3 regions of the Stenotrophomonas sp. STEN031 genome follow, and region 2 is predicted to be linked to each of the others. Evidence: predicted binding sites of a transcription regulator. Region 2 holds the regulator's gene; each other region holds the start of a gene.

Region 1 (10,093 bases), on a different contig from region 2:
CGCTGTTCGATGACCCGGTGCTGGCAGCACGCCTGCGCCAGGAGTATCTGCGCCTGTCCAGCGCGGAGATGAGTTACTGGATGTATCTGAACAAGGATCACGAACTACGCTGGCTGGATCGCGGCAGCAATCCACCCATCAGCCTGCGCACCGAACCGGACACCGGGTTCATGCAACGTGCAAGCACCCGCGTGATCAGTTGGCTGCCACTGGAATCGCAGCTGTAGGCACCCTGCCCCACAGCGGCGCAGCCATCCCTCACCGCCAGGATACGGGCGCGCGATGTGCCGCGCGGCCCTCGTTGCGGGCCTCACTCCTGCGCAGCGTCGGCCTGGCTCATCCGCTTCCACAGCCATGTCGCCACATGTTCGGGCAGTTGACTGGCGAGCGCTGCAACGGCTTCTTCCTCGCTCATCAGGCCCTGCGCATGCAGCATCGCAGCGCTGGCGGCCAGTTGTCCTACCTGCAGGGAGCGCGCCAAGCCGGTGGCAGCAGGCGCATCCACCTGTTTGAGCGCCTCGACGATGGGGGCGGACAGTTTCCAGTGCCCGGCGATCCGCACGGCGGTTGGCGCACTGCAGCGCTCCAGCACCGCCAGCAGGGTACCCGGCTCACGCACCCGCAATGGCGGCTGCGCCAGCACATCGGTGGCCGCCTGCATGGCCATCGCCGCACTCAGCCCCAGCAGCAGGCCAGCCAGCTGCGCGGCGAAGCCATCCTCGCGCTCAACGCTGCGCGCGTGATCGGCGGCAGCCAATGAAACCCGCAAGGTGTATTCCCACAACAGGCCAGCGAACTCCGCATCGACACCACGCGCCGACTCCATCACCGGCTGCACCAGCGCCGCTGAAATGATCTGCCGGATGCCATCGTTGCCGATCAGCGTCACTGCCCGCTCTATGCTCTGTACATCCTGCCGCTGCAGGCGATAAAGGGGACTGTTGGCGATGCGCAGCAAGGTCGCCGCCAGCACCGCATCGCTGCCGATGATGCGCGCGATCGAGCGAGAGGACGCCGTGCTGTCGTTGACGCTCTGGATCAACTGCGGCAACAGATTAGGCCGACGCGGCGTGTAACGCGATGACAGGTCTGCGCGCGTCAGCGCCGCGACCACGTCGTCCACCACCGCCCGCTGTACACGCAATGCGTCAGCGGCTGCATCGGCAGCCCCCAGGGCACTGAGCAGGAAGCGCCGCTGCAGATCACCCACAGCCACGGTTGCCGCCTTGATCGTCGTTGTCGGTACGACCGGCGGGGTGCGCGGCCGCCGTTGTGGCCCACTCCTGTCGCCATTGCTCCGCTGCCAGAGCCAGACCAGGCCTCCGGCAACCACCGCCGCAACCACTGCCGAGATAATCACCATGACAAACAACGAATCAGTCCAAACGGAAAGCTGCCCGGTATATCGGCCAATGTCCAGGCTTCTTTAGCCAGCCGCCTATCAGGGAATTATTCAAACAACATGTCATATTCCAAGCAATTGCCCAAACAAATGTTTTAGGACAAATCTCAAAGAATCCCCACGCCCACCAGCCCTATATTTAAATTTGAAAATCAATAAAGCCAAATCAACCAAAACTTGGCCGCCATTATGCAATCCCCAATGAGATCCCCGAGCGAGAAACCCGCCAATGCGGGCTTGCCTGGGGCCACCTATCGCCCGCAGCCCAACACTTTCGGCACCCAGCAATTAACCGTAGCTAACAGCCAGAACCACTCCACTTGGTTTCACCTATTAAACCGAGCAAAGGGCACATTCGGTCGAAACCCCGAGAATTGTGAGCACCAACAAACAAATCCTATAAACTCCAAGCCCGCAATTAACAGCACAGCCAGATGATGAGTTCTCTGATTGAAAAATCCCCAAGCACAACTATGTTGAATCAAAGTTTCTGTATTGATATTCGGTTTCAAATATAAAACACCCCTCACCCTTGAGCAAACAGAACGGCATGAGCTGGAAAACTGCTTGTCGCAAATCGCAGGTTCACGCCGAGTGCTCTTTCGCAGTCACGCTGGTTGGCAATGAGATCGATTTTTCCCGATCGATGGCGCCGACCACGCCGCTGAAGAAGGCGGTTCACATGGCCATGCTCTGCTCAGCCGGGGATATGTCGAGGACGGCAAGGTTGCGCACCCGCCGCACGGGCTAGTGTTCGATATCCGTTCTGGGCACTGACTATGCGAGTCCGGCGGCTCCGATCTGCACACCTGCCCGCTGCGAGCACGGGCGGCCGAGGAAGCGGCGCTGTTCCTGGACAGGACTGGCGGACTACTCAACAGCATCGCGATCGCCACAGGCATCGGCGAACCAATGATGGACAAGCTTTCGCTGGAACGCTGGGATCGCACCCTGCAGGTCAATATGCCAGGCATCTGGATGATCAACCGCGCGAGCTTGCCCCATCCGTGTGCTGTCGATCGCAGCAAAATCCTGCCACTGGCCTCGCGCAACGCACTTTGGGGCGCGACACACGTGCAGCCCTACGCGGCCAACGAGCGCGCCGTGCTGGCGATGACACTCCCTTTAGCGCGTGAGCTGGGCGTCGACAGCCTCTGCGTCAACGCCATCGATCCCGTGATGACCCGGTGCAAAGGCGTTCCCAGACAACGCCATGCGCTGAATGAGAACGGACACGCCCTGCAGCGCGCGCAACACCCCAACGACATCAATGACAGCAGGACGTGCCTGCTGTCGGCACTTTTGGACTTCGTCAGCAGGCAAACCCAGCCCGTCAACGACGGCTTTGTCTTCAACTGAAGGGACGACGGATATGTCAACACCCCAGGCAACATCGGCAAAAGAGCCCACTCGCTACATGGTGCCGGCGCTGGAGAAAGGCCTGAACATGCTGCTGCTGTTCGGTCAGCACCGCGGCGAATTGAGCTTCACCCAGGTCTGCCAGCGTACCGGCATGCCCAAGGCCTCGGCTTACCGCACTGTGCAGACGCTGGAGCAGATGCGCTTCCTGAGTCGCAACAATGCCAGCGGGGGGTACAGCCTCGGCATCAGCATCCTGCGACTGGGCTTCGACTACCTGTCGTCGATGGACATCGTGAAGATCGGACAGCCGGTCATTCAGCGACTACGCGACACCACCACCTATTCGGCGCACCTGTGCGTGCTGGACGGTCGCGACGTGGTTTACGTGGCAAGGGCCAGTGCGATCGGCGAACTGGCAGCCGGCGTCGGTGTCGGCACGCGCTTGCCCGCACATTGCACTGCCATCGGTCGTGTCCTGCTTATGACGCTGCCGCAGCAGGAGCTGAGTTCGCTCTATCCGGAATCGGCGTTCTCGCTGACCTCGGAACAAGGACCCAAGACACCACAGGACCTGATCGCCCTGCTGGACGACGACAACGCCCGTGGCCACGCCATCAGCGAATCGTTCTACCAGCCGGGTGTTTCGGCCGTGGCCTACCCGTTGCGGGACCGCGACGGCAACGTCCTGGCCTCGATCAGCGTGATGGTCCCGCGTTCGGTGCTGCCACAGGATCTGAAGACCTCGCTGAGCACACAGGTGGAGACCGCCGCGCGCGAGATCGAAGCTTTCCTGCACGCCTGTTGAGTACACGGAGACCCGCTCCGCAACACAGCATCCGACCGTCACTGCTCGCCTGCGGCTCCTGACCCAACCTCCCCGCCCCCATGGAATGGAAATGCAGATAGCCGGCATTGAACAGTTCGAGTTCGGTGTTGAAGACCTTGCCATCCATGAACGCTTCGCCGCCGACTTCGGGCTTAGCCGCGCGGCCGCTGGGCACGGCCTGAGCATCTATCACCTGCAATCGACAGGTGCCGATAGCATCAACAGGCACGCGCAGGCCGACTCGAAGGAGCGCTTTTTCGGCACCGGCCAGCAGACCCATCGCGCGGCGAGTTGAATCGTTCTATAGGCAGTTTCCGCACCGAGAGCGAGGCGAGGACTCGCGAAGCGGGCCCAAAGGCGGTGGCGCATTATCTGCACCTGAGTACTGCAGATCACCGGTCAATCGCACGACCGATCCGCGCCAGATGGACACGACTGACGGTCGCGCTGCATCAACAATGCAGCGACGATGGGTCATCGCTTCCTTTTCTGCAGGCGTACACCCATCGGGCCCTGCAGTGACCCATCCTCGCCGATGGTGAAGTCCACTGTCTCCGCCTCGGTGCCCGGCACCACAACCTGCAAGCTGTCGCCCTCGCGGACATAGCGGGTCTGCTGAACCTTGCCCAGCATTTCGACGCTGGCCCTGCCATCAGCTGCGAAGGTATAGCTCACCATTCCCATGCCATCGTCCCAGGTACCGTCAAGGCCCTGGCTGCAGGCAACCAGCAAGGTTGCCAACGCAACGATCAGCAGCTTCTTCATCCACAACCCCCAGTAACAGCGCAGACCGACACGACGGTGTATCGACGAATATTCTGGCACACGCCCAATCAGGCTAGGCTAGTGGCTTCTACCAGGGAGCCGGATGCAATGGGTCGCATTGTGATGTCGCTATGTCTGCTGGGCCTGCTGCTGGGCTGCAGCAGCCTGTCCTCAACCCCCACTACCGTGCCTGCCAAGGGACAGTTCGTGGCACGCCAACTCGAGTTCGAGGGCCACCAGTTCCGTTACCAGGTATTCGTCCCGGCCGCTGCTGCAACGCCGCCGGGCGCACGTCCGCTGGTGCTGTTCCTGCACGGCTCGGGCGAGCGCGGCGATGATGGACACAAGCCCACCCTGGCCGGGGTAGGCCCCTGGCTGACCCAGAACTTGGATACCTTCCCCGCACTGGTCGTATTCCCACAGGTTCCGGAAAACGAAGAATGGCGAGGACGCAACGCGCGCATGGCGTTGGCGGTTCTGGATGCGGCCAGCGAGGAGTTTGGCGCCGATCCGCAACGCATCTATCTGACCGGTATCTCGATGGGCGGCTATGGCAGCTGGGAGCTGGCCCTGACCCGGCCTACGCAGTTCGCCGCGCTGGTGCCGATATGCGGGGCACTGCGCGCGCCGCGACCCGACCGCCCCGGTTTGATGGTCGACCAGGTGGCCGACGTTGCCGATCCCTACCAGGCAACCGTCAACCGCCTGCGCGATGTGCCGACCTGGATCTTCCACGGCGCGCTCGATGCGCTGGTGCCCACCACCGACGACCGCGCCATTGCCGCCGCCAGCCAGCAGTTGGGCGCGGGCTTCCGCTACACCGAGTATCCGGGCGTGGAACACAACGCCTGGGACGCCACGTATCGCAATCCGGCGATGTGGCAGTGGATGTTCAGTCAGCGACGCCAATAAAGGCAGTAGCCGCCATCTTTGCCAGCGCGTTGCGCTTTCCTCGCCGCGGGCGCTGACCGCAATGGTGCCTGAAAGCGCCATTGCGAGCGGGTCGATGCCATAGCGTGATTGCAGTCACGCATCCACTGGCGTCACCTACACGTGCCCTGCACGGCCGGGATTGGACAGTGCAGATGCGTGCCGCCGCTTCCAACCGCGCAGGGTTCGTGCCATAACAGCGCCTTGCCGCTTTCGACAGCAACAAGGGGTTGGCGGCCCATCGCGCTACGCTGCAACGGCAACCGGAGACTCAGGCTTGGCAACTACCGCAATGGCAACGCATGAAGGGTTGCCGCGTACCCGAGGCCTCCATTCCCGGCTGCATCTGCTGATACTTGCCACGCTGCTGCCCTTGTTGGTGATTGGTGCCGTTGCCGTCTGGAATGCCGCCCAGGATTACCGTCACAGCTCCGAGCAACGCCTGCAGGAAACCGCCACCGCCCTGGCCCGTGGCGTTGATCAAGGCATCGAGGACAACGTCAATCAGCTACGCCTTTTGTCATTGCTGGCACCGCAGCTGAGTGAAACCGCTCCGGAGCTGCAGGCCTGGGCACGTGAAAATCCGGACATTCGCCTGATCCAGGACGACAGCGAACAAGCCCGGACATTACCCTCAGGTCTGCTGTACGACGCACGCCGCGAAGGCAAGGTGCAGGTCTCGGACCTGTTTACCAACGCCATCACCCACACCCCGGAGGTGGCGATCGCCCTGCCCTACGACGATGCCGGTGGCAGCCGCGTCCTGACTATGGTGCAGCCCTCCAATCGACTGATCGCCAGCATCATGGGAACCGGCAACAACCAGCAATTGTTGACGGCGGTCGTCGACAACAACGGCGTCATTGCGGCGCGCTCACTGTCGCCGGAACGCTACATCGGCAAGCAGGTGCCCGACTGGCGGGTGCTGCAGCGCAGTGGTGGCAAGCACGGACTGTTCGATGCCAGCAGCAACGAGGGCCTGCCGGTCATCTTCGCCTTCCACCGGCTGCAGGCCGCACCCGGCTGGACCTTGGTGGTGGGAGAGCCGCAACAGAGCTTCCAGGCACGCTGGCAGCAGCCCTTGCTCGGGATCATTTTCGGCGGCATCGTCGCCGCCGTGATCGCCCTGCTCTGGGCCAACGCCATCGCCCGCAGCATTCTGCTGCCCATCCGCGCCCTGGTGCAACGCAGCCACGGCGTGGTCGACAACCTCACCCACCTGCCCGACCCGCAGCCCTCCAACATCCGTGAGGTGCGCAGCCTGCAGAGCAGCCTCAGTGGCACCGTCGATGCATTGAAGCGAAGTGCCGATGAAGCGCGCGAACTGGCCCGCGATCTGAAGGACAGCGAACAACGCTATCGCGCCGTTGCCGAAGCCGGTGCATTGGTGCTCTGGCAATCCGATCGCAACGGCCAGGTGCTTGCCGCCACCGGCTGGCGCGAACTCACCGGGCAGTCGGACGAACACGCACTCGGCAAGGGCTGGCTGCGACGGGTCAATGAGGACGACCTGCCACAGATAGAGATCGCGCTTGAGCAGAGTTTCACCGCCAGCAAGACCGGCTCGCTCGATGTGGAGTTCCGCGTCCTCGACCTGCATGGCAAGTGGCGCTGGTTGCGCGCCCGGGGTGCCCGCATCGGTCACAGCCTGAGCAAATGGGCCGGCGTGCTCGAGGATGTGGATGCACGCCGACAGGCGCAGGCGCGTATCGCCTACCTGGCGTTGCATGACGCACTGACCTCGCTACCCAATCGCAGCATGTTGTTCGAGAAGCTCGACCAGGCCTTGATCGCCGCCCAGCGAGGCCATCACAGCGCCTTGCTGCTGCTGGACCTGGATCGCTTCAAGGAGGTCAATGACAGCCTGGGCCACCCCACCGGCGACCGTTTGCTGCAGGAAGTGGCCCAACGCATCCTTGCCTGTGTACGCGGCAATGACCTGGTTGCACGGCTGGGCGGCGACGAGTTCGCCATCCTGATGGCATCGGAAAACCGCATGCCCGAAGCCGCCGCCGCACTGGCCGCGCGACTGGTGGACGAACTGGGCCGTAGCGTCGAACTGGAGAACCACCAGTTCGCCATCAGCACCAGCATCGGCATCGTCCTGATCGACAACCAGGCCCGCGCCGCCGATACCTTGATGCGCAACGCTGATCTTGCGCTGTACCGGGCCAAGGACGAAGGCCGTGGCTGCTACCGCTTCTTCGAGGCGGAAATGGACACCCGCATGCAGCGCCGCCGACAGCTGGAAACCGAGTTGCGCACGGCCCTGCAACAGCAGCAGTTTGAACTGCATTACCAGCCGCTGGTGGATCTGCGCCTGCGCCAGGTCACCGGGTTTGAAGCCCTGCTGCGCTGGAACCACCCGCAACGCGGCCTGCTCGAACCCAGCCAGTTCCTGGGCCTGGCCGAAGACATCGGGATGATGCTGCCACTCGGCGCCTGGGTGCTGCGGCAGGCCGCGCACGATGCCAGCCAGTGGCCTGAGGAGATGAAAATTGCGGTGAACCTGTCGGTCTCGCAACTGGCCCAGCCCACACTGGCCGACGGCGTCGAGCAGGTGTTGGCCGCCACCGGGCTGGCCCCGGCCCGGCTGGAACTGGAGATCACCGAGAACGCGCTGATCGCCAACATCGAAGCGGCCTCAGCGCAGTTGCTGCGCCTGAAGCAGGCCGGTGTATCGATCGTGATGGACGATTTCGGCACCGGCTATTCGTCGCTGGGTTACCTGCGCGCGTTCCCGTTCGACAAGGTCAAGATCGACAAATCCTTCATCCGCGACCTGGGCGAGCAAAGCCAGGGCAGCGCGATCATCGGCGCGGTATCACACCTGTGCGAGAAGCTCGGCATCACCACCACCATCGAAGGTGTGGAGACCCAGGCGCAATTGGCACAACTGCAGGAGGAGCACTGCGCCGAGGGACAGGGCTATGTATTCGGGCGACCGATGCCGCTGGCAGAAGTGGAGGACTTCATCCTTCAATGGCCGGCACGCTGGAACCCGGCCACCTAGCGGCGAAGACAAAGCCGTAGCCCGGGTAAGCGCGACGCACCCGGGGCTGCTGTTTCACAGGCAGGAAGAACGACAGATCTCTGCTCCCGGGTGCGCTGCGCTTACCCGGGCTACGTTGCTGCGTTCATCCTGACGGATCAAGCCTGACCTCAGTTGACCCCGCGGATGGCCAGGGTCAAGGCCAGCACGCTGAGGATCACGGCGATGGTGCCGTCCAGAATGCGCCAGGTGGAGGGCTTGGTGAACAACGGCGCCAACATGCGAGCGCCCAGCCCCTGCACCGTCAGCCACACGCCGCTGGCGGTCACCACGCCAATCGCAAAGGCCATGCGCGACTCACCGAAGTTGTCGGCGATCGAACCAATGACCATCATGTCCAGCCAGAAATGCGGGTTGATGATCGAGAAACCGGCCGCTGCCATCAGGGCTGCGCGCAACGACTGCTCGCCGTTGTCATCCAGCTTCATGCCACCGCCACCGGCCACCGCACGCCGCGCCGACTGCGCCGCATACCAGGTCAGGAAGGCAACACCACCCCACAGCAGGACGGTGGTCAGCCACGGCAACTGCGCGGTCAGCTGACGCAGGCCGGCCACGCTGGCCATGATGAACACCGCGTCGATGGCGAAGCAGGTGGCAATGATCGGAATCACGTGCTGGCGCATGATCCCCTGGCGCAGGATGAACGCACTCTGCGCGCCGACGATGGCGAACAGACCGATACCGATACCGGCACCACTGAGCCAGGCACTGCCGGCGGCTTGGGCGGAAATAACCGAAAACATGAGGAAAAACCTTGCTACTGGGGGGAAGGACGCAGCGGGAGAACCCACCGGCACGTCCGGACGCGACAATTGTCGCAATGCAGCAAGGAAAAGTAGAGCTAAACTTCATTAACCATCATTAGCAGAACTTAATATGCGCATTGATCATGCCCAGTTGCGGGCGCTGGCCGCGGTCATCCGCGAAGGCAGCTTCGAGCGCGCGGCGCTGTCGTTGAACGTCACCGCCTCGGCGGTATCGCAGCGGATCAAGGCGCTGGAGGACAGGGTCGGCAAACTGCTGATCAAGCGCACCATCCCCACCGAGGCAACACCGGAGGGCCAGGTGCTGGTACAGCTGGCCGAGCAGACCGCCCTGCTCGAGCGCGACGCCTTCGAGCGCATCGGCCTCAGCGATGCCGAGCTGCCCAGGGCCAGCATCCCGGTGGCGGTCAATCACGACAGCATGGAAACCTGGTTCCCGGAGGCGGTGCAGACCTTCTCCCACAGCACCTCCACCACCCTGGACCTGCATACCGAAGACCAGGACCACACCGTTGCCCTGCTGCGCCAGGGCGCGGTGATGGGTGCGGTCACCACCCTGTCCGAGCCGGTGCAGGGCTGCCAGATCCATGCGCTGGGCAGCATGCGCTACGCCGCCACCTGCACCCCCGAATTCCATGCCAGGCATTTCGCCAAGGGCGTGACCGCACAGGCGCTGGCACAGGCACCGGTGTTGGTATTCAACCGCAAGGACGACATGCAGGCCCGCTATGCACGCCATCTGGCCGGGGTCGAACAGCCGCACAATGCGCCGACCTGGTGGATCCCCTCCACCCGCGCCTTCGTCCACGCCAACCTCGGCGGACTGGGCTGGACCATGAACCCGCTGCCATTGGTACGCCGGCACCTGGAGAGCGGGCGCCTGGTCTACGTCAAGGCGCGCGCCTGGGAGGACGTGCCGTTGTACTGGCAGCACTGGAAGGGCGAGGTCAAGACCATGGCCTTGCTGACCCGCGCCATCCTGCAGGCCT
Region 2 (10,093 bases):
CTTCCGGTCTCTGTGCGAAAGGGAGCCAATCAGCGCAGCAGGTTCTGAGCCCCCTCCCTTTCGCGCAGCGAAGGGGAGGGTTGGGGAGGGGTAGCTTTTGACGGTGTAGAGCCGAGCCATGCTCGGCTGGGGCCTTGCCGGTAAAGCCTCTGCCGAGCATGGCTCGGCACTACCTTCGCCGCCTTCCGCACTCTGTGCGAAAGGGAGGCCATCAGCGCAGCAGGCTTTGAGCCCCCTCTCTTTCGCGCAGCGAAGGGGAGGGCTGGGGAGGGGTAGTTTTTGACGGTGTAGAGCCGAGCCATGCTCGGCTGGGGCCTTACTGGTAAAGCCTCTGCCGAGCATGGCTCGGCACTACCTTTGCTGCCTTCCGTTCTCTGTGCGAAAGGGAGGCCATCAGCGCAGCAGTCGGCCGGCATCCAGCAGGATCATCGGTTGCTGGCCGACGCGGGCGATGCCACGGAACAACTCGTTGGATATCTGGCAGATGCGGGCGGTGTCCGGTGGCTCGATCTGCGAGTCGTTGAGGTTGGCGACGTCTTCAACCGCCGACACGCGCAGGCCCAGGGTCTCGCCGTTCTCTTCCAGTACGACGATGCGGGTCTGCGAGTCCTCCGGCGCGCTCTGCACGTCCAGGTGGCGGCACAGGTCCATTACCGGTACCACCTGGCCGCGCAGATTCATGATGCCGAGCATCGAGGGGCCGGTGCCGCGCAGTGCCAGCAGAGGCACTGGCAACACCACTTCCTGGACTTTCAGCAGTTCCAGCGCATAGGTCTGCTGGCCGCAACGCAAGCGCAGCCAGCGCGAGCTGCGCTCGGCGGCGCGCCGCTGCTGCGGGCTGCTCGCCGGGCGCTGTGCCTGCGCCTGCAGTTCCTGCCAGGTGCTGGGGCGTGCGTCCGCCGAGGGCGGGTCCAGGGCGCGGACGTTGGAGGTGCTGCGCGGTGGGGGCGCCGGGCTCGCCGGCAAGCCCGCAGCGGTTTCAAACGCGGCCTGCAGGCTGGCGCTGTCGCTATGGGCCAACTTGCGGCTTTCGGCGGGACCGGTCTCGTAGATCACTTCGTCGGGCAGGTCGTCCCAGGTGGGGGGGCGACCTGCATTGGCGGCGGCAGTGGCCGCCAGCGCGTCGTCGAAGGCAGCCTGCAAGGCGGCTGTGTCGCCGGACGGCATGGTTGCCGTGACGGGGGCAGGTGTAGCGGCGGGCTTGGCCTGCGCTTCGGCCAGCGCTGCTTCGAACACCGCTTCCAGTTCGGGGCTGTCACCCGGCACCTCGACGACAGCCGGTTTGGCTGGCGTTGCAGGCGCGGCGACCGCAGCCGCGGGTACCGCCTCCAGCAGCAGTTCGCCGAGATAGTCGTCCAATACGTCGTTGCTCATGCGGCGCGCTCCAGCTGCGCGGCCTCGCTGAGCAGCAGCCACTCCAGCGCACGACGGTAAGCGGCCATGCCGCGGCCCGGGTAATCGTCGCCGAGCAGGGGGACGGTCAGCGCGGCGGGGTTGCAGATGCGGGTGTCGATCGGGATCGCGTCTTCCCATACGCGTTCGCCGTGGCGATCCTGCATCAGTTTCAAGGTCTCGTTGCCGGCGCGGGTACGGCGGTCGAACAGCGTCGGCAGCACCGATATCGGCAGCGTGCGCTTGCGTGAACGCTCGACCATTTCGCCGGTACGGACCATGCCATCCAGCCCATGCAGGGCCAGGGGTTCGGCCTGGGTCGGAATGATCAGACGGTCGGCCGCAGCCAGCGCATTGATCATCAGCAGACCCAGTGTCGGCGCACAGTCGAGCAGGATGTAGTCGTGTTGATCGCCGTGGCGCGTCAGCGCCTGCTGCAGGGCGAGGCCGAGGCCCGGTTGGTTGGCGCTGCGACGTTCCAACGTGGCCAGCGAGGCCTGCGCGCACAGGTAGTCCAGCCCGGGAATATCGCTGTGGCGGGCGAGCGCGGCGATTTCATGCGGCGGGGCGGCAAACAGCTCCTGCACACCCTGCGGTACCGGTTCGACCGGTACGCCGAAGGCGCGGGTGAGGGAGGAATGAGGGTCCAGGTCGATCAGCAGCACCTTGTGTCCGCGGGCGGCAAGGCCGCGCCCCAGCGACAAAGTGGTGGTGGTTTTGCCGACGCCGCCTTTTTGGTTGGCAATGGCCCAGATGCGCATCATTGGACTCCTTCGATGACCGCCGGTACCGCGCTGCGCACAGCGGCCGCGGCGGGTGCGCCGCCACTGTCGTCATCGCCGCCGGTACTGGCTGTGGTGTTGCCGGCAGGCGGCAGATCGGCTGCCGCCGCCGAATCGGCGAGGATGATCACCATCACCCGCCGGTTGCGGTTGCGCCCTTCGGGCGCATCATTGCTTTCGCGAGGGCGGAACTGGCCGTAACCGACCATCGCCAGCCGCTGTGGTTGCACGCCGTGGTCGGCGAACAGATGAACCACGCTGGCCGCACGCGCAGCCGACAACTCCCAGTTGGATGGGAACTGCGCGGTGGCGATAGGCAGATTGTCGGTATGGCCTTCCACCCGCACGCCATTGGGTGCATCCAGCAGCACGTCGGCCAGCGTACCCAGGGTGTTGCGTGCGCCTGCGTCCAATGCCGCCGAGCCGGTGCTGAACAGGATGTCGCTGTTGATCTCGACTTCGATCCACAGCTCGGTGCGGCGCACGGTGATGACACCTTGCTTGACCAGCGGCGCCAGCGATCTGCTGAGTCGATCGGCAATCTGGTTGAGCTGGCGCTCGGCGCGCTGCAGCTGTTCCTGGTTGTGCGCCGAAACCGGCATGCGCATATGCGATGCCATCGATGGAAGCTGGGTTGGGTCGGCCATGGCACCACCGGTCATGCTGGGCGAGCGGATCACCGACGGGGTGTCGTGGCCGCCGCCCTGGATCTGCATGTTGCCTACCTGGACCTGGGTGATGGTGCGTGGTGCGCCACCGAAGGCCGTGGTCAGGGCATCGGCCATCACCCGGTACTTGCCTTCGTTCAACGAGGAGATCGCGTACATCACCACGAAGAACGCGAGCAACAGCGTCATCAGGTCGGCATAGGGGATTGCCCATGCTTCATGGTTGGCGTGCTCTTCGTGATGCTTGCGACGGGCCATGGTTCAGTTCACGAAGCCAGCCAGGCTGTTTTCGATATTGCGCGGGTTCTCACCCTGGGCAATGGCGATCAGGCCTTCGATGATCATCTCGCGCTCACGGCAGCTGCTGGCGATCACGCTCTTGAGCTTGGCCGACACTGGCAGGAACAGCAGGTTGGCCGAGGCGATGCCATAGATGGTGGCGGTGAACGCGGCGGCAATGCCGTGGCCCAACTTGCTGGGGTCGGCCAGGTTCTTCATCACCGCGATCAGGCCGAGCACGGCACCGATGATGCCCAGGGTGGGCGCGTAGATGCCCATGCCTTCGAACACCTTGGTGGCGGCCAGGTCCTGTTGCTCCTGGCTGCCGAGCTCGATTTCCAGCATGTGGCGGATGGTGTCCGGCTCGACACCGTCAACCACCAGTTGCAGGCCTTTGCGGATGAACGGGTCGTCCTGCAGGTCCACCTGCGGTTCCAGGCCGAGCAGGCCCTGGCGGCGGGCGATATTGCTCCAGTCCACGATCTGCTGGACCAGCGCGCGACGATCACTGGCCGGTGGCCGGATGACCCAGCGCACGATCTTGAAGGCATGTTTGAAGACCGCTGGCGAGGTGTGCAGCAGGATGGCGGCGAGGGTGCCGACAATGACGATCACGAAGGCAGCAGGTGACCACAGCGAGGACAGGCCGGCGCCTTTGAGGATGCTGCCACCCACCAGGGAGGCGAGGGCGAGGAAGAGTCCAATGATGCTGAGTCGGTCCATGGTGCGTATATCGGCCTCGTTGTAACGGTCTTGAATCAGTGAGCGGTGCAGCTGTTGTTGCAGGCGCTGTTGCTTTTGTTAGCCCCTCTCCCGCCTGCGGGAGAGGGGTTGGGGTGAGGGCAGCTCTGGCTTTGAAAGCTGAAAGCGCCCCTCACCCGCCCCGTCTTCGCGGGGCTGCCCTCTCCCGCAGGCGGGAGAGGGGACTAGCGGGATCGCGAGATTGCAGGCCGCTCGCGTCTGCATTGCTCAGCCCTGCACCCCTCGCAGCCCATCCACATCCAGGATCAGTGCCATGCGGCCATCACCAATCAAGGTGGCGCCGGCATAGCCGTTGAGGCCGCGCAGGGCGCGCGGTAGTGGTTTGATCACCACTTCCTCGCGGCCGCGTACCTGGTCCACCACCAGGCCGAAGCGCGCTTCGCCCATCTGCAGCACGACGATGGTCAGCAAGGTCGACGGTGCTGGAGTGATGCCCAGCCATTGACGCAGGTCGAGCAGGGCCAAGGTGTGGGACTTGCGGTCCAGCACCGCGCGACCGTCGAACCAGCCCAACGAGGTGGCCGGGGCGTGCAGCACTTCCATCACGCGGGCCAGGGGCAGGGCGTAGACGTCTTCGCCAGCCTGTACCAGCAGCGTGGGCAGGATCGCCAGCGTCAATGGCACGCGGATCAGGAAGCGGCTGCCGCGGCCCAGCTCGGATTGGATCTGGATCTGGCCGCTGAGTTCGCGGATGCGCGACTGCACCACGTCCATGCCGACGCCACGGCCGGATATATCGGTGACTTCCTGCTTGGTAGAGAAACCGGGCAGGAAGACCAGGTGCAGGCACTCTTCACTGGTCAGGCGGGCGGCGGCTTCCGGGTCAAGCAGGCCCTTGTCGCGGGCCTTGGCGCGCAGACGTTCCGGGTCAATGCCGGCGCCGTCGTCCTGCACCTCGATGCTGACGTAGTCACCTTCCTGCTGGGCGGATAGCCGTACCCGGCCCATTCGCGGCTTGCCCTGGGCTTCGCGCAGCTCCGGCGATTCGACGCCATGGTCGATGGCATTGCGGACCAGGTGCACCAAGGGATCGGCCAGCGCTTCGACGAGGTTGCGGTCCAGTTCGGTATCGGCGCCGATCAGCTCCAGGTCGACTTCCTTCTGCAGTGAGCGGGCGACATCGCGCGCAACCTTGGGAAAGCGCGAGAAAACCTTGCCAACCGGCTGCATGCGGGTGCGCATCACCGCCGATTGCAGGCGCGCGGTGGCGATGTCCAGGGTGGAAACCGCACGGTCCAGTTCTTCGTCTTTCAGGCGCGTGCGCAGGGTCTTGAGCCGATTGCGCGCCAGCACCAGTTCGCCGATCAGATTGACGATGGCGTCCAGGCGCTTGGTATCCACGCGCACGGTGTGCTCGGGCTCGGCGGCCTTTGCAGCGGCCGGCTTGGCAGCCGCGGGCGCAGGCCGGGCGGGCGTCGCGGGTGCCGGCTTCGGTTTCGGCGGCGTGGCCGCAATGGGCTGCACGGCGACGGCACCGGGCGCCGCGCCCCCGTGCAGCTTGTCCAGCAGTGCCTCGAATTCGTCCTCGTCGATCAGGTCATCGCCGGCCTTGCTGGCGGCGATGGGCTGGGCGCCGGGTGTGCCGCTGCCATGCAGTTCGTTGAGCAGGGCCTCGAACTCGTCTTCGCTGATCAGGTCGCTGTCACCTGCATTGACGGCGACCGCGGTCGGCTGCGGCGCGGCAACGGCCGCGGCGGTACCGACATCGAACTGCGCGATCAGCGCGGCGGGCGCGTGCTCTGGATCGGTGCCGGAAGACACCGCGTCGAGCATGGCCTGCAGCCAGTCCAGCGATTGCTGGGCGGCATCGAAATGATGCGCCAGCAGTTCGGCCTTGCCGGCGCGGGCCATGCCCAGGGTTTCCTCGGCGGCGTGGCACAGCTCCACCATTGGCGTGATCGCCAGAAAACCGGCGCCGCCCTTGAGGGTGTGGAAACCACGGAACACGGCGTTGAGCTGGTCGCTGTCGTGCGGTGCCTGCTCCAGCGTCACCAGCTGCTCGCCGAGACGATCCAGGATCTCCTGCGCTTCGAGGATGAAGTCGGCGGCGATGTCGTCGGCAAAAGCACTCATGGCTTACAGCCCCAGGTCCGAGAGCAGATCGTCGGCGTCGACCTGGGAAACGGCATGGCGGTCCAGGCCATTGACGGCGGGACCGGCCAGGCCATGGTTGCGTGCGTCTTCTTCCGGCGGCGGCAGACCGAGCGCACCAAACCCTTCGTGCACGCGGCGGACGATGCCAACCACACGGCGGATGATCTGCCCGGTCAGGTCCTGGTAGCTCTGGGTCAGCGCGACTTCGGTGAGGTTGTGGCGGATGCGTTCGAGGATTTCGCCCTGTTCGGCATTCAGCCCATCCGCACGCAGACGCTCGGTCAGCGCCCGGCATTCTTCAGCCAGGTCGAGCGTGCGATGGGTGGCCTGCTCGGTCATCTGCACGACGTGGTCCAGACGCGCACAGGCATCGTCCAGCTCGCCGGCTTCGCTGGGCACGCTGGGCAGTTCGCCCAGGGCCTGTCCGAGTTCACGGGCGAGCCGGCCCAGGCCGGACATCATCGGCTGCGCGCGCAGGGCGGCGAGTGCGTCGATTTCCCGGCGCCAGCCAGCCTCATCGCCACTTTCCAATGCTGCCAGTGCGTCCTGCAGGCGCTGCACCAGGGCCGATTTGTCGCTCAATGCTTCCCCGAGGCGGTCCATCAGGCGCTCGCTGCCAGGCGTTCGAAGATCTTGCCCAGCTTCTCTTCCAGCGTCTGCGCGGTGAAGGGCTTGATGATGTAGCCGTTCACGCCGCTCTGCGCGGCCTCGATGATCTGCTCGCGCTTGGCCTCGGCGGTAACCATCAGTACCGGCAAGGTCTTGAGCTTGGCGTCATTGCGGATCGCCTTGAGCAGCTCGATGCCGGTCATCACCGGCATGTTCCAGTCGGTGACGACGAAATCGAACGGCTGGCTCTGCAGCAATGACAGCGCGGCATGCCCGTCCTCGGCTTCGGCGGTGTTGGTGAAGCCCAGATCGCCGAGCAGGTTCTTGACGATGCGACGCATCGTCGAGAAGTCGTCAACGATCAGGATGCGCATGTTCTTGTTCAAAAGGCTTTCCTCTTCATGGTTCCTCGAGGCCGGCGTCGGCCGCCTCGAAAATCTTCAGTCGGCCACGCAGACGCAGCATGGCCTGGCCGTGGATCTGACAGACGCGGGATTCGCTGACGCCCAATACCGCGCCGATTTCTTTCAGGTTCAATTCCTGTTCGTAGTACAGCGACAGCACCAGCTGTTCGCGCTCGGGCAATTGGCCGATGGCCTTGCCCAGCTCGGTGCCGAACTGGCTGCGCTCAAGAACCTGCTGCGGGGTGGGCCCACCGGTAGTCGGGGTGTCCAACTCGCCCTGGTCTTCGATGCGTGATTCCAGGCTCAGCACCTGGCCGCGCGAGGCGTCTTCGACCAGCCGCATGTATTCGGGTAGCGGCAGCTCCATTGCCTCGGCCACTTCACTGGCACTGGCCGCGCGGCCGGAACTTTGCTCGAGCCGGCGGATGGTGGCGGCGGCATCGCGGGCGCGGCGGTGCACCGAGCGCGGCACCCAGTCGCCGCGACGGATCTCATCGATCATCGAGCCGCGGATACGGATCGACGCATAGGTCTCGAACGATGCACCCTGTTCGGCGTCATAGCTGCGCGAGGCTTCGATCAGGCCCATCATGCCGGCCTGGATCAGATCGTCGACTTCGACGCTGGCCGGCAGGCGCGCGGCCAGGTGATGGGCGATGCGGCGTACCAGGTCGGCGTGGCGGGCGATGCAGTCATTGGCCGCGCTGCGCTGGACTTCACGGTAGTGAGCGGCTGCATTGTTCATGCCTTCACCTTCTGCTGGATGATGCGTTCCAGGAAGAACTCAACGCCGCCGCGCGGGGCGGTTGGGGCTTGCCAGCGCGCGGTGCGACGGGCGATTTCGTTGATCGCCAGCGAGGCCGGCGCGGAAGGGTAGAGCTTCACCACTGGTTGCTGGCGCTGCACCGACAGACGCAACCAGTCGTCCTGCGGCACGCAGCCCAGGTAGTTCAGCGAGACATCGATCAGGAACTTCTCGCAGACCCGCACCAGCTTTTCATACAGGGCGCGGCCTTCGTTCGGGTCGCGGACCATGTTGGCCACGACCTGGATACGGTCCACGCCGCGTTCGCGCGAGAGCACCTTGATCAGCGCATAGGCGTCGGTGATCGAGGCCGGCTCGTCGCAGACCACGACCACGGTGTCCTGGGCGGCCTGGCAGAAGGTCAGCACGCTGTCGGTGATGCCGGCCGCGGTGTCGATGATCATCACATCGAGGTCGCGTTCCAGTTCGGAGAACACGTTGACCAGGCCCACATGCTCGGCCGGCTGCAATTCGGCCATGTGCCGACGGCCGGAGGCGGCGGGCACGACCAGCACGCCGTTCGGGCCTTCGATGATGACTTCTTCCAGCGTGGCGCGCCCGGCGACCAGGTCGGCCAGGGTGTGCTTGGGCTGCAGGCCCAGCACCACGTCGATGTTGGCCAGGCCCAGGTCGGCGTCGAGCAGCAGGGTGCGTTTGCCCATGCCTGCCAGTGCCACGGCCAGGTTGGCCGAGACATTGGTTTTACCTACGCCACCCTTGCCGCCCGTCACCGCGATGGTGCGTACCGGACCGGCCGGTTCGTGCCGGGTTGCCGACAGCGGAAAGGTGTTGGTCAGCTTGGCGTACTCACGCGACTGCATTGTTCAACTCCGTGTTGCAGGGCATATCGGCCGCGCGGCGCAAATCTTCAAGGCGGAGTACAAGATTTGCGGCAGAGGCCCGATAAAGGTCTTCCGGAACGTCCTGGCCGTCGGTCACCCAGGTGATCGGCAGGCGGTGATCGACCGCCACTGACAGGGCCGAACCGAAGCGGCCGGTCTCGTCCAGCTTGGTCAGCACCACGCCCTGCGGATTGGCGGCGCTGAAGCGGCGCACCACTTCGTCCATGTCCTGGAAGGCGGTATTGGCCGGCAGCACCAGCAGGGTGCGGATCTGGCCGGCGGCGCGCAGCCACTGCAGCTGGGCGGTGAGGGCGCGGTCGCGCTGGCCCAGGCCGGCGGTGTCGATCAGCACCAGCTTGTAGTCGGCCAGCTTCTGCAGCAGCTGGTTGAGGTCGGTACCGCTATTGGCCTCGTGCACGGCGATGCCGAGCTGGCGGCCGAAGCCGTACAGCTGCTCGCGGGCGCCGATGCGTTGGGTGTCGGTGGTGACCAGGGCCACGTCGCGGGCGGCATGGGCTTCGGCGAAACGCGAGGCCAGCTTGGCGATGGTGGTGGTCTTGCCGGCACCGGTGGGGCCGACCAGGGCGATAACGCCGCCGGTTTCCATCGGGTCGACCGGGGCGATCGGCAACTTCTTGGAGATCAGCCCCAGCATCAGTCCGCGGGCGCGGCTGGGGTCGATGTCGGCCGGAATCTGGGTAGCGACATCGCGGGCCAGGCCGGCGTCGAAGCCGTACTCGTCCATCAGGTCCAAGGCATTGGCGCGCACCGCGCTGCCACGCAGGCGCTCGTCGGTGAAGCGGTTCATTTCGCGCTCGATCAGGTGGCGCATGCCGGCCACTTCCTGGCGCAGCTGGCTGAGCTGTTCGTCGTCGCGAGCGATGATCACCGGTGCGCTGGTCACTGCGCTCACCGGGGAGGTGGCGGCGGCCGCAGTTTCGGTGGCTTCAGCAGCGCTGGTGACCGGCGCTTCCGCCGGCTGCGGGCTAGCGACGGCGGCGATGGGTGCTGCCGCAGCGACCGGGGCTGCGATTGCCTCGATTGCGGGCGCGACAGCGACGGGGGCCACGGCGACCGGGGCAGGGTTGAACACCGGTGCGACAGCAATTGCTGGAACGACGGCAGCGATCGGCTGCTGCAACTCCGGCTCCGGCATCGGCGGGTCGATGACGAAACGTGCGCGTTCGATCGGCGCAGGGGGCGCCATGGTGACGGCGGCGATGGCGTCGGCAAAGCTGGCTTGTTGGGTGACTGCCGGAGCGGCCGCCAACGGCGCAATCGCCGCGGCGCTGCCGACGGGACGGAAAGCCGGCACGATCGGCAGTTCGTCGGCGCTGGCCGGCTGTGTGGCGTAGAAGGTCTGCGGAGCCGGGGCGCGTGGCACCACCGGTTCAACTTCGGCGGGCTTGAGCAGGCCAGCAAAGCGGCTGCCCGGTGCCAGTTCGATGCTGTTGTC
Region 3 (10,093 bases), on a different contig from region 2:
CGGCGCGGCCGAGGTCGCTGCCCAGGGCGGCAACGTGGTGGGGCAAGTCGTCTCGACCATGAGTTCGATCGAACAATCGTCGCAGCGCATCGCCGACATCATCAGCGTGATCGATGGCATCGCCTTCCAGACCAATATCCTGGCACTGAACGCTGCCGTCGAAGCGGCCCGCGCCGGCGATCAGGGGCGTGGCTTTGCGGTGGTCGCATCGGAAGTACGTACGCTGGCGCAGCGCTCAGCGGCGGCGGCCAAGGAGATCAAGGGGCTGATCGACGACTCGGTCGGCAAAGTGGGTGAAGGGTCGGCATTGGTACGCCGCGCGGGCAACACCATGGATGAGATCGTTGCCTCGGTGCAGCGCGTCACCACCATCATGGCCGATATCTCCGCCGCTTCGCAGGAACAGTCCACCGGCATCGAGCAGGTCAACCAGACCGTCATGCAAATGGACGAGACCACCCAGCAGAACGCGGCGCTGGTGGAGGAAGCCACCGCCGCCGCGCGTTCGATGGAAGACCAGGCCCGCCAGCTCACCGACGCGGTGGCGCAGTTCCGTCTTGCCGGCTCGGTGAGTGCGTCGCTGGCCAAGGTTGCCGCCAGCCCAGGCGCAGCACCGCCACGCGGCCGTCCAGCGTTGCGTGCGATCCCCAAGCCCAGCAGTCGCGCACCGGTTGCCAGCACGGATGACTGGCAGGAATTCTGACGCGGCCTGGTCAGGGGGGCAGGAACGCTGCGTCCTGCCTCCCTCCTCGCTCCCCGGCAAGGCCCCGCACCCCTCTTTCTCCTTTCCAGCCCCCTCCCGCGTGCGGAAGATGGCCTGACGCTTCAGCGCCCCTGATCGCGAGCCTCCCTGAGTGAGGGACAGAGCTGACGCTCCGGCTGCCTGCTTGAACTCAACCAGGCCAGGCCGAATCCATCAACTGCCTAGCATTCCCGGAAGCAGCTCGCGCCGCTGGCAGCCATTTGCGCTCCGCGTCCGGCGGGCAAGCTCGTAACAGCCCAGCTAAAGATGCTAAAAAGGCGGCCGTTATCACAGTTTATGGCGTACTCATCCGCGCCGCGCTGATCTTCGACCCAATCGCAACCGTGTCCATGCCCGACAAAGAATCGCTCGCACCGACGCCGTCACCGCACGCCGGCAACCTGTACGCCGACGACCGTTACATGGTGCGCAATCCGCACCAGGTGCGCCATCTGCTGCAAGGCATGATTGATCAGCGTTCAATGATCAACGTGCACCCGGATGGGCGCGATCAGGCGTTCCCCTCGGCGGTACTGGAAGTCGACATGCATGGCCTGGTGCTGGACGCCAGCCCGGTACCGTCGATCAACCGCACTGTCGAAACTGCCGGCGGCCTGCTCTGCTTCGGCCAGGTCGACAAGGTCATGGTGCGTTTCCAACTGCATGGCCACCGCCGCATCGAGCGTGACGGGCATGTCGCGTTCGAGGTGCCGTTGCCGGAGGAGGTCTACCACCTGCAGCGGCGCGAGTTTTACCGACTGGAAACGCCGGTCGGCGATTCCCCGTACTGCGTACTGCCAGACCCGGAAGGCGATGAGCCCAGCCGTTGGCGTGTGCTGGACATCAGCGCCGGCGGTATCGCCCTGCTGCTGCCACCCGAACAGAACCTGCTGAAGCTGCAGAGCCGCTACCCCGGCTGCATCCTGGAGATCCCGGAAAGTACGCCGATCTCCGTCCCCTTGGTGGTCTGCAACCTGCGCCAGCAGAAGCAACCCAACGGCACCGAAATGACCCGCATTGGCCTGCGCTTCGACGATCTGCCGCGCGGCGCGGACAACAGCATCCAGCGCTACATCTTCCGCATCGACCGCCTGCGCAAGGCACGCAGCAACGGCGATTGAATGAGGCTGCGGCGGCATTCGCCGGTTTCGGGGCCTGCCCTCAAACCGTCCTCCCAGCCAACTATCCGCCAAACTATTGGCGGTCAATAACATGATGGCGCGCACAATTCAGCCTGAGCACGCCGCCGCACCACGCCTTTACCGCTTGGCCTCCTAAAGTCCCCCGACGCTACGCCGATACCGGTGCAACAGCCGCAACGCATCGGCAGCCCGCCAGGACCAGGATCCGCCATGAATGACTCCCGCAGCACGTCCGCCGACACCACCGGCGGCGAGTACCTCAGCTTCACCCTCGGCAATGAACATTACGGCGTGGATATCCTCAAAGTGCAGGAAATCCGCGGCTACGACGCCGTCACCCGGGTGCCGGACGCGCCGGACTACATCAAGGGTGTGATCAACCTGCGTGGCACCATCGTGCCGGTCATCGACCTGCGCCTGAAGCTGCGCCTGGATGAAGCCCGCTATGACGCCTTCACCGTGATGATCGTGCTCAACGTCGAAGACCGCGTGGTCGGCATCGTCGTGGACAGCGTTTCGGACGTGATCCCGCTCAACGCCGAGCAGATCCGCCCGACCCCGGAATTCGGCGCCGCCGTCGATACCCGCTTCATTTCGGGCATCGGCACCCAGGACGACCGCATGCTGATCCTGCTGGATATCGAGACCCTGCTCGACACCGCCGACCTCGGCCAGCCGAGTGTTGCCGAAGAAGCGGCCTGAACTGGCGTTTCGCAAAGTCGATCACAGTTTCATGCATGCGATTCAAGCGCGGCACCTGCAGGCCGATAGCCATTGCATGCCTGTCCTCCCCGACTGGCCTTACTTTCCCTTCCCGGAGTTTCCGATGTACAAGCATGTACTTCCGCTGTTTGCTGCCACCGTACTGGCAACCGTCGCGTTCGATGCCGCCGCCGATGCCGAAATGATCCCGCCGGAAAGCGCAGCGCGTTTCGCCGGCAAGGACGGCATGGTCTGCGGCAAGGTTGAGAAAGCCCGTTACGCCGAAGGCTCCGAGGGCCAGCCAACCTTCCTGCACATGGGCGGCATGTTCCCGCGCCACACCTTCTCGGCCCGCATCGCCGGCAGCAACCGCAGCAAGTTCGGTTTCCCGCTGGAAACCCTGGAAGGCAAGACGGTCTGCGTGATCGGCAAGATCCAGCGCGACGCATCGCGCGCCGAGATCGAAGTGGCATCGCCGGCCAACCTGAAGCTGGCAAACATCAAGTAATCCGCCTTTCGTCACGCCGGCCCCGCCGGCGTGCCACCCCGCGCCTGTGACATGGCGGGGCCTGTTCCCGGAGACCGCGCAAGATGCAGTGGATCAACTCGCTGAAACTCAAGCCGAAGCTGATGCTTACTTTCGGCGTCGTGCTGTTCGTCATGTTGTTGCAGGGCATCGTCGCCTACCGCGGCCTGCACTCGCTGAACAACGTCACCACCGACCTCGCTGAAAACCGCATGCCCAGCCTCCGCACCACTGGTGAGCTGAGCGGCATGGTCAGCGAGTATCGCAATGTCTCCTACCAGAGCCTGGTACGAGCCAGTGATGACGTAAAGGCCGACGCGAAGGCACGTTCAACCGAACTGCGCCTGCAGATCGATACCACCATCGCCGCCTATCCGAAGTTGATCGACAACCCGGAGCAGAAGAAGCTGTTTGACGCTTTTGTCGCTGATTGGGGCAAGACCACCGCCTCCTATGATGCGGTCAACGAAATGCTGGAACTGGATCTGCCGGACGACGCCATCGATACCTTCGTCGGCGAGACCCGCAACCTGCATCGCAAGGCCTACGCGGCCCTGCAGGCACTTGCCGCCAACGACAACACGCGTGCCCAGGCCGCTGCCAAGCAGGCCGCGGAGACCTACCGGACCTCGGCCCTGCTGATCGTCATTGCAGTCCTGGTCGGTGGTGCTGCCGGTCTGGCGCTGATCTGGCTGTTCGCCCGTTCGCTGGTCAACGCGATGCGTGGTGCGGTGGACGTTGCCAACGAAGTGGCCAGCGGCAAACTTGACGGCTCGATCGATGTATCGCGTGCCGATGAAGTGGGCGACCTGCTGCGCGCCATGCAGCGCATGCAGCGCGACCTGCGCGAACGCATTGACCGTGACCAGATCATTGCCAGCGAAAACCTGCGCATCCGTACCGCACTGGATTACTCCTCGACCGGCGTATACCTGACCAACAACGACCTGGAGATCGTTTACGCCAACCGCGCCCTGCTCGACAAGCTCAGCGAACATGGCGAAGAGCTCACCCAGTCGCTGAGTCACTACGACACCAGCAAGCCGCTGATCGGCCAGCCCGTCACCGCGCTGGAGTACCGTGGCGAAGTGGACGCAAAGGTACTGGAAGCACTGGACCGCACCGGCGTGTTCAAGCGCGAAATGCGCTTCGGCGAAGCCGAGTTCGCGCAGACCATTTCGGTGATCCGCGACGACAACAATGTTGCAGTTGGCCATGTGGTTGAATGGCGCGATCGCAGCACCGAGGCCCAGGTCGAGAAGGAAGTGGCGCGCATCATCGAGGCCGCTGCCGCAGGCGACCTCAGTGGCCGCATCGGCACGGCGGACAAGGATGGCTTCTTCCTGCAGCTGGCTGAGCAGATCAACAGCCTGCTGGATGCCAATGCCAGCAGCCTGGAACAGATCTCGGCCCTGCTGTCGGCGCTGTCCCGCGGCGACCTGACCGTGCGCATGCATGGCGAGTACCAGGGCGTGTTCGCCACCATGCGTGACGATGCCAACGCCACCGCAGAGCAGCTGACCGGTATCGTTGGCCGAATCAAGCAATCCTCGGTTTCGATCAATTCGGCCGCCACCGAGATCGCCGCTGGCAACAACGATCTGTCGCGCCGCACCGAGCAGCAGGCTGCCAACCTGGAGGAAACCGCCGCCTCGATGGAGGAACTGACCTCCACCGTGCGCCAGAACGCCGAGTCGGCACGCCAGGCCAACCAGCTCGCCATCGGCGCTGCTTCGGTAGCCTCGCAGGGCGGCGACGTGGTCAGCCAGGTGGTGACCACCATGACCCAGATCGAGCAGTCCTCACGCAAGATTGCCGAGATCATCTCGGTGATCGACGGCATCGCCTTCCAGACCAATATCCTGGCCTTGAATGCGGCAGTGGAAGCCGCCCGTGCTGGCGAACAGGGCCGCGGCTTCGCCGTGGTCGCCTCGGAAGTGCGCACGCTTGCACAGCGTTCGGCGGGTGCCGCCAAGGAGATCAAGGGGTTGATCGACGACTCGGTCGGCAAGGTCGCCGACGGCTCGGCCCTGGTCCGCAAGGCCGGCACCACCATGGGCGAGATCGTCGCCTCGGTGCAGCGCGTGACGGACATCATGGCCGAGATCTCCGCCGCATCGCAGGAACAGTCCGCGGGTATCGAACAGGTCAACCAGACCATCGTGCAGATGGACGAAACCACCCAGCAGAACGCAGCGCTGGTCGAAGAAGCGACCGCGTCCGCCCGCTCGATGGAAGAGCAGGCCGCGCACCTGGCCAACGTGGTCTCCGTGTTCCAGCTGGAGGAAGGCTCTGCAGTCACCGACGCCCCGGCTTACGTACGGGAACCGGCGCCCCGCCCTGCGGTCCAGGCAGCAGCGCCGGCACCGCGCCGCCGCGCCGCCGCCGCACGCACCGCAGTAGCTGAACTGGCCGACTCGGATTGGCAGGAGTTCTAAGAAACACCATCGTTGGTTGTGGCGGCAACACTGCAAACCAGAACGATTGAGTCACCCGAGATCCGATGCCAGTCGCTGGCATCGGATTTCTCTTTTTGTGGGAGCGGCGTAAGCCGCGAAGCTGACATACCGCCGGTCGAGGTACCGCCAGCGACTGCAAGCGACACCAGCGTCGCGGCTTACGCCGCTCCTGCAAGCAAACGAAACAACACACCGGTCAGCTTCTTCGCATACGTGAACGGATTGGCAGCTTTCGCTGAAAGCCCCCTCCAAGGCGCTCAACTCGGGCCCCAACTGGCCGATATACCGGTATCCCTTCACGCAGCGCTGATACCGCAAGGTAACCAGCGGATTCGATGACTATCTCCTCGCTCTGGAACAACTACATTTCCAACATCTCGGTCAGGCGCAAGCTGAACCTGCTGACGGCACTGATTGTGATCGGCGTCATCGCACTGTCGGTCATTGCGGCACGCATGCAGTACCTCGACCTGTATGAGACCCGCAAGGCGGCCTTGCGCGCCCAGGTGGAGATGAGCTATGGGGTCCTCGATCATTACGCCAAGGAAGCCGAGACCGGCGCGATGCCGCTGGATGAGGCCCAGAAGTACGCCATTGCCGCGCTGCAGAAGATGCGCTCGGATGGTGACGTCAACTATTTCAATATCTACAACACCGAGTACGTGCTGCTGATGCACCCGTTCCGCGCCGACCTGGTCGGCAAGGACATGAAGGACTTCCGTGGCGAGGACGGTGTCCGCCTGTACTACGAGCAGGTGGAAGCTGCACGCAAGGGTGGTGGCTACGTCGCCTATAGCTGGGCCAAGCCGGGCAAGGACGGCGTAGTCGGCAAGCTGGCCTATGCCGGGATGTACAAACCCTGGAACTGGGTGGTTTCCAGCGGCGTCTACATGGACGATCTGCAGGCCCAGGCCCTCAAATTCACCGCCATCATGACCGTGGCTGGCGGCGTGCTGGTCGTGCTGGTGCTGGCATTGAGCTGGATCATCGGCAATCGCATCGTGCTGCCGCTGCGCAACGCGACCGCCGTGGCCACGGCCATTGCCAACGGCCGGATGGACAACCGGATCACCGCGCCCAGCAAGGACGAGACGGGTCAGCTGCTCAGCAGCATGGCGCATATGCAGGAGCAGCTGCGGGCCGTGATCGGCGCGCAGGCCGAGATGGCGCGCCAGCATGATGCCGGCATGATCCGTTACCGCATCGATGCCAGTAAGTTCCCCGGTGACTACGGGGTGATGGTTGAGGAAACCAACGTATTGGTCGCCAATCACATCGACGTGAAGATGCAGGTCATCGCGCTGGCGCAGCGCTACGCTGTGGGCGACCTCAGCCAGGACATGCCGTTGCTGCCGGGCGACAAGCGCGTCATCACCGACACCATGGCCGCGATCAAGAGCAACCTGGCTGCCATCAATAACGAGATCAAGCGCCTCGGCAGTGCCGCCGCAGCCGGTGACTTCAGCCTGCGCGGTGATGAAGGGCGCTTCGAGCACGACTTCCTGGCGATGGTGCGGGCGCTGAACAGCATGATGCAGGTCAGTGACGACAACCTGGGCGAGGTTTCGCGGCTGCTACGCGCACTTGCCGATGGCGATCTCACCGTCAAGCTCAGCGGCGATGCCCAGGGCGTATTCGCCCGCATGCGGGACGACGCCAATAGCACCGTCAACCAGCTGGCCGGCATCGTCTCGGGCATCCAGCAGTCGGCCGACAGCATCAACCTTGCCGCCGGCGAGATCGCCACCGGCAACGCCGATCTGTCGCGCCGCACGGAAATGCAGGCCGCCAACCTCGAAGAAACCGCAGCATCAATGGAGGAGCTGACCTCCACCGTCCGCCAGAATGCGGAGTCCGCCCGCCAGGCAAACCAGCTCGCCATCGGTGCGGCCGGGGTAGCCTCGCGTGGCGGTCAGGTGGTGGAGGAAGTGGTCACCACCATGGGGCAGATCCAGCAGTCCTCGCGTCGCATTGCCGACATCATCAGTGTCATCGACGGCATCGCTTTCCAGACCAATATCCTGGCGCTGAACGCTGCGGTGGAAGCCGCGCGTGCCGGCGAACAGGGCCGCGGCTTCGCCGTGGTTGCTGCCGAAGTCCGCACCCTCGCCCAGCGCTCGGCGGGTGCCGCCAAGGAAATCAAGTCCTTGATCGAGGACTCGGTCGAACGTGTTGATGAAGGCTCGCAACTGGTGCAGCAGGCGGGCACCACGATGGGGGAGATCGTCTCGGCGGTGCAGCGCGTCACCGACATCATGGCCGAGATCTCGGCCGCTTCGCAGGAACAGTCGGCGGGTATTGAACAGGTCAACCAGACCGTGATGCAGATGGATGAAACCACCCAGCAGAATGCCGCGCTGGTCGAAGAAGCCACCGCCGCCGCCCGCGCAATGGAAGAACAGGCCAACCTGCTGGATCAGGCTGTGGCCGTGTTTCAGCTGAGCGCACAACCCGCTGCGGCCGCACATCCACAAGCTCTGGCACTGGCCAGCTGAGCGAACCGCGACCATGATCGATCTGGACAGCAACCAGCGTGACTTCGAGTTCAATGATCGCGACTTCCGTCGCGTCTGCGAGCTGATCCATGCCCGGGCCGGCATTGCGCTGGCCCCGGCCAAGCGCGACATGGTCTACGGACGTCTGTCGCGGCGGCTACGCAACCTGGGCCTGCGCTCGTTCAAGGACTATCTGGACCAGCTGGAGCAGCATGGCGGCGATGAATGGCAGGCCTTCACCAACGCCCTGACCACCAACCTGACCTCGTTCTTCCGCGAACCGCATCACTTCGACAAGCTGCGCGAGGAGTTGCAGGCGCGTGCCACGCGCGCGCCGCTGAAGCTGTGGTCATGCGCAGCCTCCACCGGCGAAGAGCCCTATTCCATTGCAATCACCGCCTGCGAGGCCTTCTCTTCGATGACGCCACCGGTGCGCATCATCGCCACCGACGTCGATACCCAGGTGCTGGCCACCGCCAGCCAGGGCGTTTACGCGATCGACCGGATCGCGGGCCTGGACCCGGCAATGAAGCGACGGTACTTCCAGCGCGGCAGCGGCCCGAACGAAGGCAAGTGCCGGGTTGTCCCCGCGTTGCGCGCCCTGATCGAGTTCCGCCCGCTCAATCTATTGTCCAACCGCTACGACGTGGGCGGACCGTTTGATGCGCTGTTCTGCCGCAACGTGATGATCTACTTCGACAAGCCCACCCAGCGCGGCATCCTCTCGCGCCTGGTACAGCATATGGACGATGACAGCCTGCTCTACACCGGTCATTCGGAGAACTACCTGCACGCCGCAGATCTGATCCAACCTTGTGGACGCACCTTGTACCGCCGCAGCCGCAGGAATGGCGCATGAAGAACCCGCAGCACTATCCCGATGAGGTGATGCGCTACCGCGATACGCGCTTCCAGACGATTGCCGCCAAGCTCCTGCCCACCCAATACTTGGTGGTGGACGACGACACCGCCTTGACCACCATCCTTGGCTCGTGCGTGGCCGCGTGCATCCGCGATCCCATCCTCGGCATCGGCGGCATGAATCACTTCCTGTTGCCCGAAGGCAACATCGGCGACGGTGCGCCCGCACGCTACGGCAGCTACGCGATGGAACTGCTGATCAACGACCTGCTCAAGCGCGGTGCCCATCGCAAGCGCCTGGAAGCAAAGGTATTTGGCGGGGCCAACGTGCTGAAGGGCTTTACCAGCAATCCGGTGGGCACCCGCAATGCGGAGTTCGTCCGCCAGTATCTGCGCGCCGAGCATATCCCGATCGTCGCCGAAGACCTGTGCGGCATCCATCCCCGCAAAATCTGGTTCTTCCCGGTCACCGGCCGGGTAGTCGTGCAGCGCCTGCCGCACGCACATGACGCCGAAGTGGTCGCCACCGAAACCGCCATCCGTGCCCGCCTGTCGCATACACCGGTCAGCGGTGGCGTGGAGTTGTTCGAATGATGTTGCAGGCGCCCTGTCGGGTATTGATCGTCGACGACTCGGCACTGGTACGCCAGGTGCTGACCGAGATCCTTGCCGCCGATCCGGCCATCGAAGTCGTCGGCACCGCAGCGGATCCGCTGCTGGCACGCGAGAAGATCAAACGCCTCAACCCGGACGTGCTGACCCTGGACGTCGAGATGCCGCGCATGGACGGGCTGGCATTCCTGGAAAACCTGATGCGTCTGCATCCGATGCCGGTGGTGATGGTGTCCTCGCTGACGGAGCGTGGCGCAGACACCACGCTGCAGGCATTGGCGCTGGGCGCGGTCGATTTCGTCGCCAAGCCGAAGATCGATGTTGCCCGCGGACTGGACGGTTACGCCGAAGAAATCCGCAGCAAGGTGAAGATGGCGGCCCGATCACGGGTACGTGCGATCGGCGGCAATCAGCGTCGGCCGCCGCAGCGGCCCGCGACGTCAAGCAGCCTGGGCTTCCGTACCACCGATCGCCTGATCGCCATCGGCGCCTCGGCCGGCGGCACCGAAGCCCTGCGCGTGGTGCTGGAAACGATGCCCGCCGATGCACCGGCG

Evidence for each region. The regulator FliA, encoded in region 2, starts transcription of late flagellar genes. The targets are predictions, from matches to a motif close to TAAAGTTTNNCNNNCNNNGGCCGATAA.
Region 1: ACVOLQ_RS15675 (HDOD domain-containing protein) is a predicted target of FliA. The motif match lies at 1,403-1,429, and genes of this name have one in related genera.
Region 3: ACVOLQ_RS16405 (methyl-accepting chemotaxis protein) is a predicted target of FliA. The motif match lies at 5,829-5,855, and genes of this name have one in related genera.

The regions. Positions count from the first base shown of each region.
Region 1 is NZ_JBRREA010000037.1:19,980-30,072, forward strand. Features, by position in the region: gene ACVOLQ_RS15670 (phospholipase D family protein) at 1-227, shown strand, start outside; gene ACVOLQ_RS15675 (HDOD domain-containing protein) at 311-1,363, opposite strand; gene ACVOLQ_RS15680 (SDR family oxidoreductase) at 2,219-2,761, shown strand; gene ACVOLQ_RS15685 (IclR family transcriptional regulator) at 2,775-3,569, shown strand; gene ACVOLQ_RS15690 (hypothetical protein) at 3,661-3,885, shown strand; gene ACVOLQ_RS15695 (hypothetical protein) at 4,065-4,355, opposite strand; gene ACVOLQ_RS15700 (carboxylesterase family protein) at 4,464-5,267, shown strand; gene ACVOLQ_RS15705 (bifunctional diguanylate cyclase/phosphodiesterase) at 5,563-8,298, shown strand; gene ACVOLQ_RS15710 (LysE/ArgO family amino acid transporter) at 8,448-9,083, opposite strand; gene ACVOLQ_RS15715 (LysR family transcriptional regulator ArgP) at 9,217-10,093, shown strand, end outside.
Region 2 is NZ_JBRREA010000073.1:3,939-14,031, reverse strand. Features, by position in the region: gene ACVOLQ_RS20280 (chemotaxis protein CheW) at 394-1,374, opposite strand; gene ACVOLQ_RS20275 (ParA family protein) at 1,371-2,153, opposite strand; gene motD (flagellar motor protein MotD) at 2,153-3,100, opposite strand; gene ACVOLQ_RS20265 (flagellar motor protein) at 3,104-3,844, opposite strand; gene ACVOLQ_RS20260 (chemotaxis protein CheA) at 4,091-5,956, opposite strand; gene ACVOLQ_RS20255 (protein phosphatase CheZ) at 5,960-6,580, opposite strand; gene cheY (chemotaxis response regulator CheY) at 6,580-6,972, opposite strand; gene ACVOLQ_RS20245 (RNA polymerase sigma factor FliA) at 6,986-7,735, opposite strand; gene ACVOLQ_RS20240 (MinD/ParA family ATP-binding protein) at 7,732-8,616, opposite strand; gene flhF (flagellar biosynthesis GTPase FlhF) at 8,603-10,093, opposite strand, start outside.
Region 3 is NZ_JBRREA010000041.1:21,425-31,517, reverse strand. Features, by position in the region: gene ACVOLQ_RS16430 (methyl-accepting chemotaxis protein) at 1-703, shown strand, start outside; gene ACVOLQ_RS16425 (flagellar brake protein) at 1,093-1,863, shown strand; gene ACVOLQ_RS16420 (chemotaxis protein CheW) at 2,095-2,586, shown strand; gene ACVOLQ_RS16415 (hypothetical protein) at 2,711-3,094, shown strand; gene ACVOLQ_RS16410 (methyl-accepting chemotaxis protein) at 3,178-5,550, shown strand; gene ACVOLQ_RS16405 (methyl-accepting chemotaxis protein) at 5,907-8,066, shown strand; gene ACVOLQ_RS16400 (CheR family methyltransferase) at 8,080-8,925, shown strand; gene cheD (chemoreceptor glutamine deamidase CheD) at 8,922-9,521, shown strand; gene ACVOLQ_RS16390 (protein-glutamate methylesterase/protein-glutamine glutaminase) at 9,518-10,093, shown strand, end outside.